DNA from 2 places in the Mesorhizobium sp. WSM4989 genome. Region 2 is predicted to be linked to the other one. Evidence: predicted binding sites of a transcription regulator. Region 2 holds the regulator's gene; the other holds the start of a gene.

Region 1 (11,311 bases), on a different contig from region 2:
TGCAGGCCGCCCATGCGGCGGTCGAGATCGCGCAGCCCCGTGGCGATGCCTGACAGATGGCCGTCGCGCATATAGGCGGCGTTGGCCATGTCGACGGCGGTTTTGACCGCGTCGTTGAAGCTCTCGAAGCCGCCGTCGTAGCGGCCGGTCTCCGCGAGCTCGAACAGGCGCCGCTCGGCGTCCTCGATCTGCTCCGAGGGCGACATGTCGACCGGCGCGTCATAGGCGATGTTGACCATGTCTTCGCCGACGGTGATCAGCGCCCGGCGCGTGGCGAGGTCGTAGATGGCGCGTCCGTAATCGGCGGCGTTGACGACGGTGACCGCCTCGACGGCGAGCCGCACGACATACTGCGCCACCGTCATGTCGCCGACCTTCTCTTCCGCCGGCAGGAAGGTCTTCAGCGTGATCGGCGTCGCGATCTTGCCCATGCGGATGAGCTCGGCCGCGACCTCGAAGATCTTGCGGTGCAGCGGCTCATAGAAATGCGCGGGCTTGAGGAAATCCGAGACGCGGTAGAAGGCGTCGTTGTTGACCAGAATTGCGCCAAGCAGCGCCTGCTCGGCCTCGATGTTGTTCGGTGCCTCGCGGTAGAGCGGTTGCTCCGCCACGCCGAGCTTGCGCGCCGCTTCAGCCATGATGTCCCCGATTTCGATCCCGCTTCCTCGATATCAGAACTGGAAAAGTCGGTGCTGACTTATCTGCAACAGTGAGGTTCCAACCGGCTTCGATGCTCGCGATTCACAACCGAAATTTTTCCGTGGAAAGAATCGTCATTGACTCGAATCGAAGTGCGCAACCCTAGCGGGCCTCGAACGAGAACAAAACAGGAAAATGCGATGCCGGCTATGTCAGTCGTGGCAAGCTTGTCTGCGCCGTGTCGCCTCGCCCCTGAATCACAAGCGGCTCAGCCAAGCGTGTCGCCCCAGTCCGCCCGCCTCGCCGCCTTGAAGACATCGCCGTCGCGCTTGCTGGAGAGGCGCTCGCCGGCATGGCCGTTGGGCTGGCAGAGCTTGAGCACGACTTTGCCCGAACCGCCCTTTGGCGGCGCGATCACCCGTGACGCGCGCGCCGGCGCCGGCAGACGTGAGGCGGCGAGGTAGATGAACTTCTCGTCCTCCCACGGCACGTCGGCGTCCTTGGCGAGCCGATGCAGCCGCGAACGCGCGACGCGGCGCGAGAAATGGCACCAGTCTGGCGGAGCGAGCGGGCAGGGCGCCTCGTGCGGGCAGGGCGCCGAGACATGCGCGCCGGCTTCGATGAGCTGCCGGCGCGCGGCAAGGATACGCTGCCAGCCGGCCGGCGTGCCGGGCTCGACGATCAGCAGCGTGTCGGCAGTCAATCGCCAGAGCCGGTCGACGAGTTTTGGCAGCGAGGCCGGCGCGATCTCGTCGAGCACATAGGCGACGCTGATCAAGTCCGCAGGGTCGAGACCGTCGAGATCGATGGTGGCGTCGCCGGCTACCCAGCTCGCGCGGGCAGCGATCGCGCCGGCGGCCAGCGACTGGCCGACCTTGCGCACCGCGGCGCTTGCCTCGACCAGAACCGCCCGTTCGAGCTCCGGCCAGGTATCGGCCGTGGCCCAAAGCATGGTGCCAGGCCCTGCGCCGATATCGAGCAGGCTTTTCGGCTGGAAGTCCGGACGGGCGTCCGCCAGCGCGTCCAGGCAAGCGCGAACGGCGGCATAGGTGGCGGGCAGCCTGGTCGCCAGGTAAGCCTTCACCGCCATGTCTTCGCCCATATGCAGGCGGCCGTCACGCAACTCGGCGCGATAGCGTTCCGAAAGCGTTCTCGCGGCCTGTTTCAGCGCCGGCAGCGGTACTTTTTCGAGCAGGCTGTCGACGCCTTGCCGGAGCGCGGTGGGCAGTTCCAATTCAGGCTCCTCTTGGCGCGAGCAGGATCACCGAGGCGCCGACGATCGAGAGCGCGGCGCCGGCGAGGTCGAAACGGTCGGGGCGCACGCCTTCGGCTAGCCAAAGCCAGCCGAGCGAAGCGCCAATGTAGATGCCGCCATAGGCGGCGTAAGCGCGACCGGCGGCGCTCGTGTCGACCAGCGCCAAAAGGAAGCCGAACAATGCCAGCGACGCCAGACCTGGCACCAGCCAGAGCGGCGACTTCCCCAGCCGCCACCAGGCCCAGAAGCAAAAGCAGCCGGCGATCTCGGCAAGTGCCGCCGCGATGTAGATCAGGTAGTTCATGAAAAAGGCCTCGCGAACGAGACCTTTTTCGTGGCGTCGGGCCGCAATGGCAAGCGGCAATCGCCGCCGTTCTATTCCACCTTCTTGCGGCGGGTCGGCTTGACGGCGGGCGTCGCCGGCTCCTGATGGCCGAGGTCGCGCAATTCCAGCGCCTTCTCGCATTTGGCCATATAGTCGCGCGTCATCGGCAGCGTGTCGTTCTTCTTGGCGATCTGGAACTGGAAGATCACCAGGTCCTGCCAGCGGAAGGCGGCTTCCGAGGCCGCGAGGTAGAACTCCCACATGCGGCAGAAGCGCTCGTCATAGATAGCCTTAGCCTTGTCGCGGTTGGCGGCAAAGCGCTGGCCCCAATGCTTCAGCGTGTCGGCGTAATGAAGCCTGAGAATCTCGATGTCCGTGACGATAAGGCCTGATTTCTCAATCGCGGGCAGCACTTCCGACATCGACGGGACGTAGCCGCCTGGGAAGATGTATTTGCGGATGAAGGCGCTGGTCGCCCACGGCACGCCGGACCGGCCGATGGTGTGGAGCAGCATCACGCCGTCGGGCTTGAGCAGCGTCGCCGCCTTGTCGAAGAAAGTCCGGTAGTGGTTGACGCCGACATGCTCGAACATGCCGACCGAGACGATGCGGTCGAAGCGTTCGTTGAGCGCGCGATAATCCTTGAGGTCGAAATGCGCGCGGTCCTGCAGGCCCAGTGCATGTGCGCGGTCGGTGGAGACGCCCTGCTGCTCGGTGGATAGCGTCACGCCCTGCACGTCGACGTCGAAGGCCTTGGCGAGATAAAGCCCGAGGCCGCCCCAGCCGGAGCCGATATCGAGCACCGTCTGGCCGGCTTTGAGTCTCAGCTTGGCGGCGATGTGGCGCTTCTTGGCGACCTGCGCTTCGTCTAGCGTCATGTCGGGCTGTTCGAAATAGGCGCAGGAATACTGCATGTCCTCGTCGAGGAAGAGCTTGTAGAGTTCGCCGGAGAGGTCGTAGTGGCGCTGCACGTTGCGGCGAGATCTCGACGCCGTGTTGATCTGCTGCAGGCGGCGGAAGGCATGGCGCAGACCTTCGATGGCCTTCGACCAGGTCACGTCGATGCCGCCGCTGCCCATGTTCTGGAAAGCGATCCGCATCACCCCGAGGACGCCGCCCTCGGGGATGTCCAGTTCGCCATCCATATAGGCTTCGGGCACGGCCAGCATCGGATCGAAGGTGATCGCGCGCTCGGCATGCATGGTCTTGATGTGGATGTGTACCGGTTCGCCGCTGCCGTCGCCGAACTTATGCGTCGTGCCTTTCGGCCCGGTCACTTTGAGGTCGCCGGTCCGCACCAGCCGTTCGAGAACGTGTTTCAACAGGATGTTCATGACCAAATGTCCCCTCAGACGGACCATCCGGCAGTCGGACCGAATGCCAAATCGAAAGTGCCACAGCGCATCGCCCGCGTCCAATCGACGCGCCACGCCGTAATCTGCAACAAGATATAGGGATCAGAAAAGTTCCTATTGGCACAAAAAAGCCCGGGTCGAAGACCCGGGCGTTGGTCCAGTCGGCGCTGGACGCAGGAGGAGCCGGAGCGCGGCTCCTGCCTTGTCGATCAGGCGTTGTCCTCGCCGCCTTCGAATTCGGCGTTCGGATCGAAGAAGTTTTCCGGCCGGGCGTTGTCGTTGATGTCTTCGCCATAGATGGCTTCGGCCGTCGTCAGCGTCTCGCCCTTGGCCTGGCGCTCCGCCTCATCGGCCGAGCGGGCGACGTTGAGCGTCACCGTGACCTCGACTTCAGGATGCAGCGCGATCGCCACGTTGGAGAGGCCGATGGTCTTGATCGGCTGGTTGAGCTCGATCTGGTTGCGGCTGACGGAGAAGCCCTCGGCGGTCAGCAGTTCGGCGATGTCGCGGGTCGACACCGAGCCGTAGAGCTGGCCGGTCTCGCCGGCCGAGCGCACGACGATGAAGCTCTTGCCGTCGAGCTTCTCGGCGATCTGCGCAGCCTCCGACTTGCGCTCGAGGTTGCGGGCTTCGAGCTGGGCGCGCTGGCCCTCGAACTTCTTCTTGTTGGCTTCGTTGGCGCGCAGCGCCTTGCCCTGCGGCAGCAGGAAGTTGCGGGCGAACCCATCCTTGACCTTGACGGTTTCGCCCATCTGGCCGAGGCGGGAAATGCGCTCGAGGAGAATGACTTCCATGGTTTCGTTCCTTTGGTTGGCGCCATCGCGGATGACGGCGGATTCTTTGGGAACAGGTCAGGAAGCAAATGGCGTCTTCGCCGGTGTCGCTGTCCTGCCTGTTTCGGCAGTTAGAGGTTTATGGCCTCAACTCGGGATTTGAGCCTGCCCGTCGCGGCGCCCGTCGCCGTGGGCCGAAGCGGGCGGCAAGCCGCCCACATCAATAGCTTAGCGAACCACGTAGGGCAGCAGGCCGAGGAAGCGGGCGCGCTTGATCGCCTTGGCGAGCTCGCGCTGCTTCTTCTGGCTGACGGCGGTGATGCGCGACGGCACGATCTTGCCGCGCTCAGAAATGTAGCGCTGCAGCAGACGCACGTCCTTGTAGTCGATCTTCGGAGCGTTGGCGCCGGAGAACGGGCAGGTCTTGCGGCGGCGATGGAACGGACGCCGGGTCGGGATCTGGTTGATGTCGACCATTATTCTGCACCCCCTTCAACGTTTTCGCGCGGGCGGCGCGGACCACGGTCGCCGCCATCACGGTCGCCGAACGAGCGCGGGCCACGGTCGCCGCGGTCGCGGTCGCCGAACGAACGCGGGCCACGGTCGCCACGGTCGCGGTCGCCGAAGCCGCCGCGCTCGGAGCGCTCTTCGCGCTTCTGCATCATCGCCGAGGGGCCTTCCTCATGCGCCTCGACCTTGATGGTGAGGAAGCGCAGCACGTCTTCCGACAGGCCCATCTGGCGCTCCATTTCGTTGAGCGCGGCTGGCGGGCAGTTGATGTCCATCAGCGTGTAGTAAGCCTTCCGGTTCTTCTTGACCCGGTAGGTGAGGGACTTCAGTCCCCAGTTCTCGATCCGGCCGACCGATCCGCCATTGGCGGCGATGACGCCCTTGTACTGTTCGACAAGCGCATCAACCTGCTGCTGCGACAGGTCCTGCCGGGCAAGAAACACATGTTCGTAAAGAGCCATTATGTTTTTCTGCCTTTCTTCGTTTCTCTCACCGGCCCTCGCGGCTAAGCCTCTGCAACTTGTCTGACCCGGTCGCAAAGGCGCGCGGGGAAGAAAGGAGCATCACGAGACGGTCGAGAGCGGAGACACGGGAGGCCCAAAGCGCTTCTGGCTTCATGACGCGGCCCTCTAAGGCCACGGCCCTCCGTTCAGCCCCCAGCAAGGACCGGCAGATTGCCGGCGTCTATACAGCAATTCGTGAGGAAGGCAAGGGCGGCAGAGAGGGCCAGCGGCTCCGCAGTGTCGCAGGCCTGGCGGCGCTTGTGGGAATTGGCTGACCCGCCGGCCGCAGGTCAGCCATTTCGTCGGAAGGCGATCCACTCAGCTCATATGCGCGACGAGCGGGACTACCGTCTCGGGGAAGAAGTCGGGCGCGACCCGGCGCTTGCCGAACATCATGTCGTACTGGATCAGCCGGAAATCGTTGATCTTCGGATCGATCTTCTTCTGCCGCGCCCAGTCGGGCGTCGCCTCGCCGGAGGGCGACAGCAAAAGGTTGCGGTCAACCACCCGGTAGTGCTCGCGCAGCGCGCCGAGGAAGCCGGTGTAATAGGGGTGGGTGATCCCGGCCGTGGTAAGGATATGATAGGGCAGGAAGGCGGGGCTCACCGAGCCCAGATTCTCGACCGGACCGGAGCGGTTCGACCAGATGATCAGCGGCGTGTCGTGATGCTCGAGCGCCGCCTCGGGCGTCGGCTCCTTGCGCGGCGCGACATTGTCCTTGAGGAAGCCGGTCTCGACATAGACGGGGCCGAGCGGCGGCAAGTGGTCGCCGAAGAAGGCGATGATGGTCGGCCGCTCGCGCTTCTTCGCCCAGTCGATCAGGCGCTGCAGGCCGCGATCGGCGTCGGCCGACCCTTCGGCGTAGGAGAGCAGCGATTCCCGCGCCCAGGTGCTGATCGGCGCGTCGACGCTATGTGTCGGATTGTAATAGCGGTAGGGCTCGTAGGGCCCGTGGTTCTGCAGGCTGACCGCGAACAGGAATACCGGCCCGTCGCTGGCATCGGCCTCGCGCATGATCTCGTCGGTCATGGCCGCGTCGGAGGCCAGCGGCCCGCGCTTCTCCATCGGCGGCAGCGTCTCTTCCGAGCGGAAGTCGCTGAAGCCGAAATCGGCGTAGACGGCGCCCCGGTTCCAGAACCAGTTGGTGCCCGGGTGGATGGCGCGCGCCCTATAGCCTTCGCTCTTCAGGAAAGTCGCCAGCGACGGCGTCGGCGTGCGCACATATTGCTGATAGGGAATCGAGCCCGCCGGCAGGAAGGCGTTGGAGAAGCCGGTCAGCGCCTCGAACTCGATATTGGCGGTCATGCCGCCGAATTCCGGCGAGAACATCGAGCCCGAGCGCAGCGCGCGCACCGTCGGGATCGGATCGGGCTTGATGCTGACGCCGGGGAGCTCCGTCGGATCCCAGAAGGATTCGCTCATCACCACGATGATATCGGGCTTCTGGTCGGGCACCGAGGCGGCAACCCCGGGACGCGCGATCGCATCCATCGTCTTCTCGGAATAGCCGGGCGGGGCCGAGACATGCGCCATCGGCACGTTGAGCGCGAAGGCGAGCGCGAAGCCGTTGGAGGCATAGTTCTCCTTCTGGTCCCACATGATCGGGATGATCTGCAGCCTGTCGCGCGTCCACGAGAAGGTGGCGTAGTCCATGATCGAGACGAAGAAGGCGAGCAGCGGCACGGCAAGCGTCAAGCGCGCCAGCCGTCCCTTGCGGCTGAGGATCGGCACACGCCGGCGCCAGAGCCGCCAGCCATAGACGAGCAGCGCGAGGCTGGCGACGATCGCCGCCGCAAGCAGCACGGCCGTCCAGGGGCGCTCGCGCACCAGAAGCGGCATCAGCGCCATGATCTGGCGGGCATAGAGGAAATCGGTCGGGTAGAGCGGATCGCCCAGATAGTGCGATTTCTGGTGACCGACAAAGGCCAATGCCAATGTCACCGGCGCGACGATCATCAGGCTTTGATGGCTGCGGCCGAGAATGGCGTCGAGCCCGATCAGCACCAGCGAAAAGACGATGATGGTGGTCCAGCCGGGCTTGAAGGGCTGCAGGAAGAAGTCGACGGTGCCGAAGAAGTCGCCGCGCACGATCCATTCGATGGCGAACACCAGAAGGGCGGAGGCAAGCAGCGTCGCCAGGCCGTAGCGGACAATCGGCCATCTGCGCCCCGGCAGATAGCCGGTGGACGGATCGTCTTCCAAAAATTGCGGCGCGGGTTTGGCCGCGCCTTTCCTGATCCTAGCCACTTTGCTTCCCCGGCCCATGTCACGCGTCTTCCACTCGCGTCACGCCACTGTCATCGAAATGTCACACAAAGCTAGCGCCTGTGGCGGAAATAAGAAGAGCCAGCAAACGATTCGTGAGCGGTTTTCATCAGGTGTGATCGCCAAAAAGCCTTTCAGAACAGGGAACTCGGCCGTTCTCCCGGCTGGAACAGCCGCTGAACTGGTGCTTGCGGGCTTGACTTGGCCGTCCGCCTTGCGCCAGAGGCAGGGAAAAACCAGCCGCTGGAGACGCTAACATGGCCGTCGCATTCACCTTTCCGGGACAGGGCAGCCAGGCCGTCGGCATGGGCAAGGACCTCGCCGATGCCTTTCCCGAGGCGCGCCGCGTCTTCGAGGAAGTCGATGAGGCGCTCGGCGAGAAACTGTCGAAGCTGATCTGGGAAGGGCCGGAAGAAACGCTGACGCTGACGGCCAATGCCCAGCCGGCGCTGATGGCGGTGTCGCTGGCGGCCGTAAGGGCGCTGGAATCGCGCGGTTTTTCGCTGAAGGACAAGGTGGCTTATGTCGCAGGCCATTCCCTCGGCGAATATTCGGCGCTTGCCGCAGCCGGCTTCGTTTCGGTGGCCGATGCCGCGCGACTGCTGCGCACCCGCGGTAACGCCATGCAGGCGGCGGTGCCGGCGGGCGAGGGCGCCATGGCTGCCATCATCGGGCTGGAGCAGGCTGATGTGGAAGCCGCCTGCGCCGAAGCGGCACAAGGCTCTGTCTGTCAGATCGCCAACGACAATGGCGGTGGCCAACTGGTGATTTCCGGCGCCAAGGCGGCCGTCGAACTGGCGGCGAAGCTCTGCACCGAAAGGGGTGCCAAGCGGGCGTTGATGCTGCAGGTCTCGGCACCTTTTCACTCGGCATTGATGATGCCGGCCGCCGATATCATGCGCGAGGCGCTGGCCGGGGTCGCGAAAAGCGCGCCAGTGGTTCCCATCGTCTCAAATGTTTCGGTCACGCCGACCAGCGACCCGGACGAGATCGCCCGCCGCTTGGTCGAGCAGGTCGTTGCCCGCGTGCGCTGGCGCGAGACGGTGGAATGGTTCGGCGCCAAAGGTGTCGCGACGCTTTACGAAGTTGGCGCCGGCAAGGTGCTGTCCGGCTTGGCGCGACGCATCAACCGCGATATCGCGACCGGCGCCATCGGCACGGCGGCGGAAGTCGAGGCGGCGCTGGCAACTTTAGCATAAACAGGGAACTCTTGCTGGCAGGTGCGGCATTCCTACTTCCATCCGTCTTTCTCCCGAAGTCGAGCATCGCCTCGACGATCTCGTGGCGATGACTGGTCGAAGCAAAGCCGAATACCTGCGTGACTTCGTTGAGCGTGGACTCGAAGATCTCGAGGACTATTACCTGGCTGCGGAAGTGCTGGAGCAGATCAGGCTTTGTGAAGAATCGGTCGTGAGCGCCGAGAACTTCTGGTATGGCCTGGACAACATGACAAATGCGGAACGAGGGTCGCTCGCGGGGCGTCCGGAAGAATGAGGTTGAAGCAATGTTCGAACTGACCGGCCGTAAGGCGCTCGTCACCGGCGCATCGGGAGGCATCGGCGAGGCGATCGCCAGGGTGCTGCACAGCCAGGGCGCGATCGTCGGCCTGCACGGCACCCGCGTGGAGAAGCTGGAAACGCTGGCTGGCGAGCTCGGCGACCGCGTAAAGCTCTTCCCGGCGGATCTGACCAACCGCGACGCGGTCAAGGCGCTCGGCCATAAGGCGGAGGCCGATCTCGAAGGCGTCGACATCCTGGTCAACAATGCCGGCATCACCAAGGACGGCCTATTCGTGCGCATGTCGGACGCCGACTGGGATTCCGTGCTCGAGGTGAACCTGACCGCCGTGTTCCGGCTCACTCGTGAGCTCACCCATCCGATGATGCGCCGCCGCCATGGCCGCATCATCAACATCACCTCGGTGGTCGGCCTCACCGGCAATCCCGGCCAGACCAATTACTGCGCCTCCAAGGCCGGCATGATCGGCTTTTCCAAGTCGCTGGCGCAGGAGATCGCCACCCGCAACATCACCGTCAACTGCGTCGCCCCAGGTTTCATCGAATCGGCCATGACCGACAAGCTCAACGACAAGCAGAAAGAAACCATCATGGCGGCGATTCCCACCCGGCGCATGGGCACCAGCGCCGAGGTTGCCTCGGCCGTCGCCTATCTCGCGTCCAATGAGGCGGCTTATGTCACCGGCCAGACCATCCACGTGAATGGCGGCATGGCGATGATCTAGGGTATTTGAGATTCAGGTGATGCCGGCCTGCAAACGGCGGCTTCCTGCGCTTCCGCTCCGGCCCTCGAAAGCCGCCATTTTCGGCTCGGCTTGAGTTGAATCTCACACACCCGGGCGACCGAGCCCCGGGCGCCTGTGAAAACAGCCATTTCGGCTTGGACGCCCGCTGTTTTTCGTGTAATGCGGCCGGCAACCCGGCGGTTCGGGCAAAAACCGGTCCTGTGGCGTTGCGTTTCCCACAAGACCATCTTTCAGCTTGATTAGCGGCATTCCGCCCGCTAACGAAGACAACACAACGTAAGACGAGGCCCCAAATGAGTGACACCGCAGAGCGCGTCAAGAAGATCGTCATCGAGCATCTCGGCGTCGATGCCGACAAAGTGACGGAGCAGGCGAGCTTCATCGACGATCTGGGCGCGGACAGCCTCGATACGGTCGAACTCGTGATGGCGTTCGAAGAAGAGTTCGGCGTCGAGATTCCAGACGACGCCGCCGAGACCATCCTGACTGTCGGCGATGCCGTGAAGTATATCGATAAGGCCTCGGCCTGAGGCTTTCCGCGGGTATCGCCGGGGAGGACCTGCGATGAGGCGAGTCGTCGTCACGGGCCTTGGCCTGCTTTCGCCGTTCGGCATGGGTGTCGAGCACAGCTGGAAGGAACTGCTTTCCGGCCGCAGCGCCGCCTGCCGCATCACCGAATTCGAGGTGGACGACCTTGCCTGCAAGATCGCCCACGTCATTCCGCGCGGCGACGGCTCGAACGGCACCTTCAATCCCGAGGCCGTGCTCGAGCCGAAGGAACTGCGCAAGATCGGCGACTTCATCCTCTACGGCATCGCGGCGGCCGACGAGGCGCTGGCAGATTCCGGCTGGAAGCCCGAGACGCATGAGGACCAGTGCGCCACCGGCGTGCTGATCGGTTCGGGCATCGGCGGCATCGACGGCATCGCCGAGAACGCGATGATCCTGAAGGAGCGCGGCCCGCGCCGCATCAGCCCGTTCTTCATCCCCGGACAGATCATCAACCTGGTCTCCGGCCAGGTTTCCATCCGGCACGGGCTGAAAGGCCCGAACCATGCTGTCGTAACCGCCTGCTCGACGGGCGCGCACGCCATCGGCGATGCCGCGCGGCTGATTATCTGGGGCGATGCCGACGTCATGGTGGCCGGCGGCGCCGAAGCGCCGATCACCCGGCTTTCGATGGCAGGTTTCGCCGCGTGCCGCGCGCTCTCCACCGAGCGCAACGATGCGCCCGAGATCGCTTCGCGCCCCTATGACCGCGACCGCGATGGCTTCGTCATGGGCGAGGGCGCCGGCGTCGTCGTCCTGGAGGAGCTCGAGCACGCCAAGGCACGCGGCGCCAAGATCTATGCCGAGGTCACCGGCTACGGCCTGACCGGCGATGCCTATCACATCACCGCCCCGGCCGAGGACGGCGACGGCG
Region 2 (11,311 bases):
ACGGAGCAGAAGCGCCGCGAGCAGACGCTGAAGACGCTGCTGCGAGAGGTCAGCCATCGCTCGAAGAATCTTCTGGCCATCATCCAGAGCATAGCCACCCAGACCGGACGCTACTCGGAGACGCTCGGCGATTTTCTGACGCACTTTCGCGGCCGCATCCAGTCGCTCGCCTCGTCTCAGGATCTGGTGACATCCTCCAACTGGCGGGGAGCGGCGCTTCGTGAGCTCGTGTCCGGCCAGGTCGGCCGCTATAGCGCCGATCCAAGTCGCAGCCTGCGTTTCGATGGGGAGAACCCTTACCTCAATCCGAACGCTGCCCTTCATATCGGACTGGCCATGCACGAGCTGGCCGTGAATTCGGTAAGCTACGGCGCCCTGTCGCAGCCTGACGGACGGATCAGGGTAAGCGCCAGGATCGCGGCCGGCAGCGAGACTTCGCCTGGCCTTTTGCTGATTTGGACAGAAAGGATCGGCGCCGGTCGGCGCACCGAAAATCGTTTTGGCAGCGTCGCCCTCGAACGCGTCGTGCCGACGTCGCTGAACGGCTCCGCCAGTCTCGATATCGACGACGATCGTCTCGAATATCGCCTGACCATCCCGCGCGGCAATTTCGAGATAGAATGAACAACCACGTCTTGGGCAACAGACAGCCGCCGGAGAGGCGTTAACCTGCCATTCACCATAAAATCCGATTGTGTTCCCCGGCAGAAGCAACTCCAGGATAGCGCGCAATGCCCTTCCGAGTTGCGTAAAACCTTGGAGCGGATCGGCGATCCCGTCAGGCGCTGAACCACTCGCGACGGAGCAAACCCAGCCGCGCAATCACACCGCGATTTGGGAGGAACCGAATGATGATTGCCGATATGAACAGGCTGGAGCAGGCCGCCCGCGTCTCGATGAGCGGCTTCCAGGACACCGAAGCACGGCCCTCGCCCCGTTCCTCCCATCCATCGCTTCGCCTCGGCGCCGTCGCGCTTGTTGCTGCTCTCGTGCTGGCGGTGGCCTGGCAACTGGCCTGATCTTTCCAATCGAGCAGCCGGCCGGCGCCAAGGGCACGCGCCATTGCGCGCCGACTCCGCCGAGCAGGAACTTTTGAGCGGCAACAATCGTTCTTTGCGGCGGGAGGATTCGACCCGTGGAACACATCGCCGCCTTGCTCCTCGTCATTGGCTGCTCGGACACCATGACCGATTGCCGCGAATTGTCGGTGCCGGTCAGCGTCTTCGAGACTTTCGAGGCCTGCATCGCCGAACGGCCGTTTGCGCTGGGCGACATGCAGGGGCGCACGCCGCGTGTCATGGGCGAGTGCCTTGCCGTCGATCCGGCGCTTGAAGACGACTACGATCAACTGCTGTGGACCGTGCGTCCCGACGGCAGGCTAGTCGCGTCGCTGGAAACTTCCGGCGCGCTTGTCGCGTCAAACGGGGCACGCCCGTAAGACACTCTCTTCAGCGATAATAAGATCGGACAGGCAAAGCCCGTTTTTTCGTGCTAAACGGCGGTTGGCACTGCCGAAAGTGAGGACAAAAGCGAGGAGCTATTTATGCGGAAAATGATCATTGCCATGGTTGCCGTGGTCGCCGTCAGCGGCTGCACCACGACCGAGCAGGACGTCGTCGGGGGCGGCCTGATCGGCGCCGGCGTCGGCGGCTTGGTCGGCGGCGGCAGGGGCGCGCTGATCGGCGCGGCTGTGGGCGCCGGGTCCGGCCTGTTGGTTCGCAACCTGCGCAATGGCTATTGCGTGTATCGCCGCTCTGACGGCACGAGATACAAGGCCCGCTGCAACTGATTTTCCGCGAGACACAGTCATCTACCCGGGGGCCCGACCAGCGGTCCCCGGGTAGATCCTCGTTGGACCCTGACTGACGGGCGCTCAGCCTGGCAGAGGTATTCGGATTTCCACCTTAAGCCCGTCGGCCCGGTAGTCGCGCTTGATCGTACCGCGCAATTCGCGCGTGACATTGAGATCGATCAGCTTGGTGCCGAAACCGGTCTTTGCCGGCGGCTCCAGTTTCTTCTGCCCGGCCTCGCGCCAATCGAGCACCAGCGTCCGCTCCCGGCCACGTCCTTCGACCCGCCACTCGACCTTCAGGGCGCCCACCGAGTTGCCGGCCTCGCCATATTTCAGCGCGTTGGTGGCAAGCTCGTGGAAGGTCAGGCCGAGCGCCTGCGTCGTCGTCTCGTCAAGCAGCACTTCCGGCCCCGACAATATGCCTTCGGAAAGCTCTTTGCCGAACACCTGCCCAAGCTCCGTGCGCAGCAGGTCGCCGAGGTCCGCCTTCTGCCAGCGCGAGCGTGTCAGCATGTCCTGCGACGCGGCCATCGCCTGCAGCCGCGCCGAGAATGATGCCGAGAACTCCTTGACGTCGGTGGCCTGCGAAGCAGTCTGCCGTGCGATCGCCAGCACCCTGGTGATCGAGTTCTTGATGCGGTGCTTCATCTCCTGCAGGATCAGCTCCTTTTCCAGCAGGCTCTTCTCCGTGGCCTCATGCAGCAGCGACTTCGCCTCGTAGGCGCGCTCCTGATAGCGGGCCACCAAGGCGATCGCCCCGGCGAGCAGCAGGCCGAACAGCCCGAGCATCACCGGGATGGCGCGCGAGGACGGCAGCGCGAAAGCGCTCGTCGGCCGAAACAGGACGGTCCAGGGCCGGCCGGCCACGACGATATCCCGGCGCGCCAGCAGCTTTCCGCCGAGCGATTCGGCCGGCGGCGCCTCCGATCGGAACAGGAGATTGTCGGCACCCGGCTGGCCGTCGAAGATTTCGACGTTGACCGGCAGCAGCGGAGCCTTGCTGAGCGCCACCTGGAACAGATCGCGTGCGCGGAAGGAGGCGTAGAGGAAGCCGGCGGTCGAGGAGCGGCTGGCATCGATGACGTCCGGGGCCGTTTCCACGTTCAGCCGCACGAAGACCAGAAATCCGGGGAAGGTCTGCTCCAGCCCTTGTCCCTGGCCAAGTTGAACGAGCCCGCTGGCATGCTGCTGGTCGTCGGCCATGGCCTTCTCGATTGCCGCCCGCCGTGCCGGGTCGCTGAACATGTCGAAGCCGATGATCGACTGGTTGGAGGTATCGAGCGGCTCGAAAAGCACGATGGGCGTGCGCCATTGCTGCTGCGTGATTGCCGGATAGACCGGGTGGGCCGAACCGCGAGCGCGCAGGATGTCGCGCTCGAGCGTGGCCTCGTCGCCGGCCTTGGCCAGCCTCAGGAAGCCGATGCCGCGCAGTCCGGCGAAATTGTCGTCGATGTCGAGCGCGGTGAGGAAGGCCTTGAACTCGCCGCGCGTGATATCGCCGTTACGAGCATCGAACAGCGCCTGGGTCGAGCGCAGCAGCGACAGATGCAGGTCGATGCGGCTCTCGATGCGGTTGAGCGCATCGTCGGCGGTTCCCTCGAACTTGATGCGTGCCGCCTCCTGGGTCGCGAAATAGGCGAACCCCGCCATCGTCAGGCTGATCAGCGCGACGGCGATGAAGGCGACGATCGGGAAAAGCTTTTTCAATGCAGGGTGCGGCCCATGGACGGTTGGCCACCTTTATGGGCAAGTCTCCGCGCCAATACAATGGCAAGGCCAACCCAACGCCGCGATTGGCTCATCAAACAAGTCGCAAATTAGCCAACCAATCTATGGTCTTAGGCCGCGATTTTCAGCGCTCCCGGGCCTGGCATGGCGCCTGGCGGGCACTTGCCCAGAATGATCATGCCGAGCACCTCGTCCTGGGTCACGTCGCTGGTGCGCGCCGTACCGACGACCTGGCCGTTCTTCATGACGCAGACCCTGTCCGCCAGCTCGAACACGTCATGGATGTCGTGGCTGATCAGGAAGATGCCGATGCCGTCGGCCTTGAGTTGCCGCACCAGTTCGCCGACCTGGGCCGTCTCCTGGGGGCCGAGCGCTGCCGTCGGCTCGTCCATGATCAGGATTCGCGCGTTGAACAGGATCGCGCGCGCGATCGCCACCGACTGTCTCTGTCCGCCGGACAGCTTGATCACCGGCTCCTTGAAGCGCTGGAAGCGCGGATTGAGCCGGCCCATCACCTTGCGCGTTTCGGCCTCCATGGCGACGTCGTCCAGCGTGCCCCAGGCGGTCATCAGCTCGCGGCCGAGGAAAAGATTGGCGGCGGCGTCGACGTTGTCGGCAAGCGCCAGCGTCTGATAGATCGTCTCGATGCCGTATTTCTTGGCGTCGCGCGGGTTGGAGATTGCTGCCTCCTCGCCGTTGACGAAGATCTGCCCGGCATCGCGCTTGTAGGCGCCGGACAGTATCTTGATCAGCGTCGACTTGCCGGCGCCGTTGTGGCCGAGGAGCGCCACCACTTCGCCGGGGAAGAGATCGATGGAGGCATCGTCGACGGCGCGAATGCCGCCGAAGGCGATCGAGATGTTGCGCATGTCGACCAGCGGGGCGCCGGCGGGAGCGTTCTTGTCTGCCATGATGCTGCCTCCTTCACACCCGCTTGCGGTAGATGGTGTCGAGCCAGACCGCGATGACTAGCACGGCGCCGACGACGATGCTTTGCAGCGGCGAATCGACGCCGAGGAGCACCATGCCGGACTGCAGTGACTGCATCAGCAGCGCCCCAAGCATAGCGCCGAGCACGGTTCCCGAGCCGCCGGCGAGCGAGGTGCCTCCGATGACCGCCGCGGCGATGACCAGGAGCTCGTCCAGCGTGCCGAGCGCATTGGTCGATGAATTCTGCCGCGCCGACGATATCGCCGCGGCCATCGTCGCCAGCACGCCCATGATCATGAACACCTTCATGGTGATCCAGCGCGTGTTGATGCCGGCAAGGTTGGCCGCTTCCGGATTGCCGCCGATGGCAAAGACATAGCGGCCGAAGCGAGTGCGCTTGGTGATGAAGGTCATGACGAGGCCGACGGCGATCGCCATCAGCACCGGAACGGCGATGCCGTGGGCGATGAACAGGCCGCCTTCGGGGACCGTGAGATTGTTGGCGGCGGCGTAGCGGTTCACGATGCCGACCGGCCACGGATAGGAATTGGCCAGCCACACCGCGCCCATGATGACGGCGCAGGTGACCGCGCCGAGCAGCGTCTCGGCCCAGATCGGACGCAGCGGAAAACGGAAGCGCTTGCGCTGCACCCTGCCGTTGAACAGCGCAAACACCACGGCAAAACAGGCGACGGCGCCGACGATCCAGCTCCATCTGGCGCCGATCGAGCCGGCCGGTCCGCCGCCCATCAGCTGGAAGGTGGCGTCGAGCGGCGCCACCGTCTGGCCGCTGGTGACCCACCAGGCAGCACCGCGCCAGACCAGCAGCCCGCCAAGCGTCACGATGAAGGCCGGCACTTCGAGATAGGCGATGACGAAGCCCTGGAAGGCGCCGATCAGCAGGCCGAGCGCCAGGCCGATCAACAGCGCCAGCACCCAGATCCAGGGATTGCCAAGCTCGAGCCCAACCATTCGCACCAGGAAATGCACTTGGGCAAAGCCCATGACCATGCCGATCAAACCCTCGGCGGATCCGACGGAGAGGTCGATGTTGCGCATGACGATGACCAGCACCATGCCGGAAGCCATGATGGCCACGGCCGAGGTCTGCACCGACAGGTTCCACAGGTTGCGCGGCGTCAGGAACGTTCGGCTATCGAAATCGAGCGGATTGACGCCGAGCCGCAGGCTCGAGATGACATGCAGGCCAATCCAGATGATCAGCAGCGCGCCGACCATGCCGAGCATGCGGGTGTCGAGCTCGGTCGCCTTGAGGAAGCGCCCGACGGCGCTGAGTTCGGAAGCCCGCGCGCGATCCGCCGCCGGGTTGGCCGGCGTATCAGAGGTCGTATCGGTCATGATCTCCTCCCACCGGCTTGCCGTCTGGCGCGATGCCGGACCACGATGCTAGAGCAATTCCAGGAAAAGTGCGTGGCCGCCTGGAATTGCGCGGAAACAAACGGCTGGAGCAGTTCGGCGATCCTGCCGGACAGTGAACTGCCCCAATGGTCTCCGGCTTCAGTACGCCCGAAAGCCTTTGGAAAAACGCCGCGGCTGTCGGGCCGCGGCGCTGCGTTTGAACCTGACGGCCAGCTTAGTTGCAGACCGCGACGCTGCCGGCGGCAACGCCCGCGCAGACTTCATCCTTCTTGATCCAACCCGCGTCGATGACGAGGTTGAGATTATCCTTGGTGATTGCGACCGGGGTCAGGAACAGCGACTTGACGGTGTTGCCGCCAGGCGTCGTGAAGTCCTTGGCGCCCGCGATGTCGGTCATCTTCTTGCCGTCGGCGAGCTGCGAGGCGATCTCGGCGGCGTGCTTGCCGAGCTCGCGCGCGTCCTTCCACACCGACACCGTCTGGCTGCCGAGCGCGATGCGGTTGAGCGCGGCATGGTCGCCGTCCTGGCCCGAGACCGGAACGGTGCCGGCCAGCCCTTGCGCCGTCAGAGCCGCGACGACGCCGCCGGCGGTGCCGTCATTGGCCGCCACCACCGCGTCGACCTTGTTGTCGTTGGCGGTCAGGAACTGCTCCATGTTCTTCTGCGCATTGGCGGGAAGCCAGCCATCGGTATAGGCCTCGCCGACATTCTTGATCTTGCCGCTGTCGATGGCTTCCTTCAGCACTTCCATCGAGCCGGAGAACAGGAAATCGGCGTTCGGGTCGGCGCCCGAGCCCTTGATGAAGACGTAATTCCCCTCGGGCTTAGCCTTGAACACCTCGCGGGCCTGCATGCGGCCGACTTCCTTGTTGTCGAAGGTCAGATAAAACACGTCCTTGTTCTCGATCAGGCGGTCGTAGCCGACGACCGGAATGCCTTCGTCGAGTGCCTTCTGCACCGCCGGCCCGATGGCGGAGGCGTCCTGCGCCAGGATTATCAACGCATTCGCGCCCTGCGAGATCAGGCTTTCGACGTCGGTCAGCTGCTTGCCTGGATTGGACTGTGCGTCGGCGGATATATATTTGTCGCCGGCGGCCTCGATCGCCTTCTTCATCGCCGCTTCGTCGGTCTTCCAGCGCTCTTCCTGGAAATTGGACCACGAAACGCCGATCACCTTGTCCTTCGCCTGCGCGACCGACGCCAACGTCAACGACATGGCGACGCCCGCCAGAATGGCGGCTGCGAATCTCTTCATGATATCCTCCCTGCGCCCCTCGCGGCGCGACCCAGACTGGCCCGAAGGCGATGAGGCTTTTTTTCGAGCCTCGAAAAAATACTGATCCAACGCTAAAGCGCTGTCAACTGCAATTCTGACGGTTTTTGAGGTGGTCACGTACTTTTTTCGAGACCCGCAATAAATAATGACAGTGCCGACCGCTTCTGCCACTATCGCGGAACAGTTCGGGAGGAGGCGCAGCCCGGTCCACCGAAACTTGTAAGACCAGGACGGTTCGGGTGCCGGCGTGCGGGACTGAACCGATCTGGCGCGTCGCCGAGTCCTGTGCATGATCGAGAGGCCGCGCTGACTGGGAGGAGAAAAAATGTCGGTCGGAATCCGCCACGACGATCTGCGCCGGCGCAACCGCGCCATGGTGCTCTCGGCCGTGCGCCGGGCCGGCCAACCGTCGCGCACGGAAATCGCCGCGACCACCGGGCTCAGCCATTCGACCATTTCGGCGATCTCTTCCGACCTGATCCAGGAAGGCATCCTGGCCGAGAGCAAGCCGAGCGAGACCGCGTCTCTGAAGCGCGGCCGGCCACAGGTGGGCCTCGCGCTCAAGCCGGAGGCGGCGGCGGTGGTGACGGTGGTGCTGTCGCTCAATTTCCTCTCGGTCGCCGTTATTGATTATGCGGGTCAGGTCATCGCCGAGGAGCAGCGCCGCCTCGATACGCTCACCATGCCGCGCAACGAGCTGATCGGCGAATGCTTGGCGATCGTGCGGCGCCGGCTGGACGATCCGGACCTCGACGTCGGCAGCGTCGCCCGCATCGCCATGGGCATCCAGGGCATCACCGATTCCCATGCCCGCGCCATGCTATGGTCGCCGATCACGCCGCTGACCGACATTCCCTTCGCCGACATCCTGGAAAAGGAATTCGGCATTCCGGCCACCATGGAAAACGACTGCAACATGATGGCGGTGGCGCTGCAGTGGCGCGATCCCGACCGCTATCGCGACAATTTCATCGCCATCCTGCTCTCGCACGGCATCGGCATGGGCCTGGTGCTGAAGGGCGAGCTGTTCACCGGCACGCATTCTTCCGGCGGCGAGTTCGGCCACATGATCCATCGTCCGGGCGGCGCGCTCTGCCGTTGCGGACGCCGCGGCTGCGTCGAGGCCTATGCCGGCAACTACGCCATCTGGCGCAGCGCCATGAAGATGAGCGAGGACGCCGAGCCGGTCGATGTCGGCGACGCCGACATGCGGGCGCTCGCCGCCAAGGCGCGCGAGACGGATGGCCCGGAGCGCGAGGCCTATCGCCGGGCCGGGGAGGCGCTGGGCTTCGGCCTTGGCAGCCTGTTCGCGCTGATCGACCCGGCGCCGGTCGCCATGGTCGGCGTCAGCGCCGCCGCCTTTGACCTGATCGAGCCGGCGCTGCGCGAGGCGATCGGCCAGACCGCCGGAGGCCAGCATTCAAACTCGATCTCCTTCGATACCGAGCCGAACGAATTGCCGCTGATCCGCGAAGGCTGCGCCGTGCGCGCGCTGACCTTCGTCGACCAGGAGATTTTCGCCCCGGGCGTGCAGGCAAGAGCGGGCAAGAACGTGGCCTGAGCAGCTTCGATAGCGATCGTTGGCTTCTGTGCGTCCTGCAGACGCCGGAGATTAGCGAAGGCCCCGCAGCTTCGTCATTCCAGGGCGGAGCAGGAGCGAAGCTCCGTCGCGGAGACCCTGGAATCCATGCCATTACCTCAATCGTCGGATGAGCGGAGCAGAATTTCTGCACCGCCGCGGCGCGTGGAAGTCGCGTGGATCGTCGGGTCTGCGCCGCGTCGCGACGCTTCGTGCTCCGCCCGTGGACGGCGAAGCACCAGCGTCTCGATAACCCGCCAGCGCAGATAGAACCCGTCAGACCTTCGGTGCCCTGGATCTAATCTTCCCTGATCGCGTAGCCCGCCCCACGGATGGTACGTATGACGTCCGGCATCCGGCCGTTGTTGACCGCCTTGCGCAGGCGTCCGACATGCACGTCCACGGTGCGCTCGTCGATATAGATCGTCTCGCCCCATACATTGTCGAGCAGCTGGCTGCGCGAGAACACCCGGCCGGGATGCCGCATCATGAATTCCAGCAGCCTGAACTCGGTCGGGCCGAGCCGGATCTCGCTCTTCTTGCGGTAGACGCGATGCGATTCGCGATCGAGCACGATGTCGCCGACCTTGAGCACGCTGGACAGCACCTCCGGCTTGGCGCGGCGCAGCAGCGCCTTGACCCTGGCCATGAATTCCGGCGTCGAGAACGGCTTGACCAGATAGTCGTCGGCGCCGGTCGAGAGGCCGCGCACCCTGTCGCTTTCCTCGCCGCGCGCGGTCAGCATGATGATCGGCAGGCGTTCGGTCTCGGGCCGCATCCTGAGGCGCCGGCAAAGCTCGATGCCGGACACCGCCGGCACCATCCAGTCGAGCACCAGAAGGTCGGGTACATTCTCCTGCAGGCGGATCTCGGCCTCGTCGCCGCGCGTCACCACCTCGACCTGATAGCCCTCGGATTCGAGGTTGTAGCGGAGCAGCACCCCCAGCGGCTCCTCGTCCTCCACCACCATGATGCGTGGCGCGATCATTTAGCAGGCACCTTCGCTGTCAGGCCGCCGGCGCCGACATCGCCGTCTCGTCCTGCTTAGGACGATTCGCCGGCAATTGCGTGCCGGTCAGCACATAGTAGGCGTTCTCGGCGATGTTGGTGACGTGGTCGCCTATGCGCTCCAGATTCTTGGCGCAGAACAACAGATGCGTGCAAGCCGTGATGTTGCGCGGATCCTCCATCATGTAGGTCAGGAGCTCGCGGAAGACGGAGGTGTATTTGACGTCGATGCGCTCGTCGTCGTTGCGGAGCTTGGCGAGCGCCGTGGCGTCGCCGGCGGTGTATTCCTCGATCACGCCCTGCACTTGGATCAGCACCAGCTGCGCCATCGAATCGATGGAGTGCGAAAGGTCGCGCGGCGCGGCGCTGATGCCGACCGAGCCGACGCGCTTAGCGATGTTCTTGGCAAGGTCGCCGATGCGCTCGAGATCGCCGGCCATGCGGATGGCGCCAACGACGCTGCGCAGGTCGTCGGCCATCGGCTGGCGTTTGGCAATCAGCGTGATGGCGCGATCGTCGAGCTCGCGTTGGCGCGCGTCCATGATGGCATCGTCGGAGACCACGCGCTGCGCCAGCGCGTTGTCGGAATTCAGCAGAGCCTTGGTCGACGCGCCGACCATCGAGCCGGCAAGATCGCCCATGTCGCGGATGAGCTGGCTGATCTGCCTCAGATCCTCGTCGAAGGAAGCGACCGTATGGGCCATGGTTATGTCCTCGTATGAACTCAGCCGAAGCGGCCGGTGATGTAGTCCTGCGTGCGCTTCTCGCGGGGCGAGGTGAAAATCTTTTCGGTCCGGTCGAATTCGATCAGCTCGCCGAGATACATGAACGCCGTTTGCCGCGAGACGCGCGCCGCCTGCTGCATGTTGTGGGTGACGATCACGATCGTGTAGTCGGCCTGCAGCTCGTCGATCAGCTCCTCGATCTTGGCGGTCGACAGGGGATCGAGCGCCGATGCCGGCTCGTCGAGCAGGATGACCTCCGGCTTCACCGCCACGGTGCGGGCGATGCAGAGCCGCTGCTGCTGGCCGCCCGAAAGGCTCTGGCCGCTGGCGTTGAGCTTGTCCTTGACCTCGTTCCACAGCGCGGCGCGCTTCAGCGCCTGCTCGACGCGATTGTCCATCTCGGCCTTGCTGATCTTCTCATACAGCCTAACGCCGAAGGCGATGTTCTCGTAGATCGACATCGGGAACGGCGTCGGCTTCTGGAACACCATGCCGATCTTGGTCCTGAGCAGGTTGAGGTCCTGCGAGCGGTCGAGGATGTTCTTGCCGTCGAGCAGCACCTGGCCTTCGGCGCTCTGCTTCGGGTAGAGCTCGTAGATGCGGTTGAGCACGCGCAGCAGCGTCGACTTTCCGCAGCCCGAAGGTCCGATGAAGGCGGTGACGCTGCGCTCGGGCAGCGACAGGTTGATGTCCTTCAGCGCCTTCGACTGGCCATAGTAGAAGTTGAGGTTCTTGACTTCGATCTTGGCCTTCTCGGCGGTCGTCTCGGCTACGTTCAGGTCGGTGGACAACATCGGTTTCATCTGTCCTCTCTGCGTCCGGTAAGGCTGCGGGCGAAGATGCTCAGCCCGAGAACCGTCAGGGTGATTATGAGTGCGCCCGTCCAGGCCAGT

The links. The regulator PhoB, encoded in region 2, activates phosphate uptake and scavenging genes when phosphate is short. The targets are predictions, from matches to a motif close to TGTCATNNANCTGTCAT.
Region 1: the regulator PhoB is predicted to act here: its motif matches at 7,656-7,672, upstream of P9217_RS03230 (LTA synthase family protein).

What each region holds. Positions count from the first base shown of each region.
Region 1 is NZ_JARTVN010000001.1:621,381-632,691, reverse strand. It holds gene P9217_RS03265 (replicative DNA helicase) at 1-638, opposite strand, end outside; gene P9217_RS03260 (small ribosomal subunit Rsm22 family protein) at 908-1,873, opposite strand; gene P9217_RS03255 (YnfA family protein) at 1,875-2,198, opposite strand; gene P9217_RS03250 (cyclopropane-fatty-acyl-phospholipid synthase family protein) at 2,270-3,553, opposite strand; gene rplI (50S ribosomal protein L9) at 3,784-4,368, opposite strand; gene rpsR (30S ribosomal protein S18) at 4,576-4,824, opposite strand; gene rpsF (30S ribosomal protein S6) at 4,824-5,318, opposite strand; gene P9217_RS03230 (LTA synthase family protein) at 5,679-7,625, opposite strand; gene fabD (ACP S-malonyltransferase) at 7,883-8,824, shown strand; gene P9217_RS03220 (ribbon-helix-helix protein, CopG family) at 8,853-9,119, shown strand; gene fabG (3-oxoacyl-[acyl-carrier-protein] reductase) at 9,130-9,867, shown strand; gene P9217_RS03210 (acyl carrier protein) at 10,182-10,418, shown strand; gene fabF (beta-ketoacyl-ACP synthase II) at 10,453-11,311, shown strand, end outside.
Region 2 is NZ_JARTVN010000003.1:175,277-186,587, forward strand. It holds gene P9217_RS25645 (sensor histidine kinase) at 1-624, shown strand, start outside; gene P9217_RS25650 (hypothetical protein) at 849-1,019, shown strand; gene P9217_RS25655 (hypothetical protein) at 1,136-1,438, shown strand; gene P9217_RS25660 (YMGG-like glycine zipper-containing protein) at 1,544-1,789, shown strand; gene P9217_RS25665 (CHASE domain-containing protein) at 1,874-3,499, opposite strand; gene P9217_RS25670 (ATP-binding cassette domain-containing protein) at 3,631-4,431, opposite strand; gene P9217_RS25675 (sugar ABC transporter permease) at 4,445-5,809, opposite strand; gene xylF (D-xylose ABC transporter substrate-binding protein) at 6,045-7,085, opposite strand; gene P9217_RS25685 (ROK family transcriptional regulator) at 7,432-8,667, shown strand; gene phoB (phosphate regulon transcriptional regulator PhoB) at 8,984-9,673, opposite strand; gene phoU (phosphate signaling complex protein PhoU) at 9,693-10,397, opposite strand; gene pstB (phosphate ABC transporter ATP-binding protein PstB) at 10,418-11,221, opposite strand; gene pstA (phosphate ABC transporter permease PstA) at 11,218-11,311, opposite strand, start outside.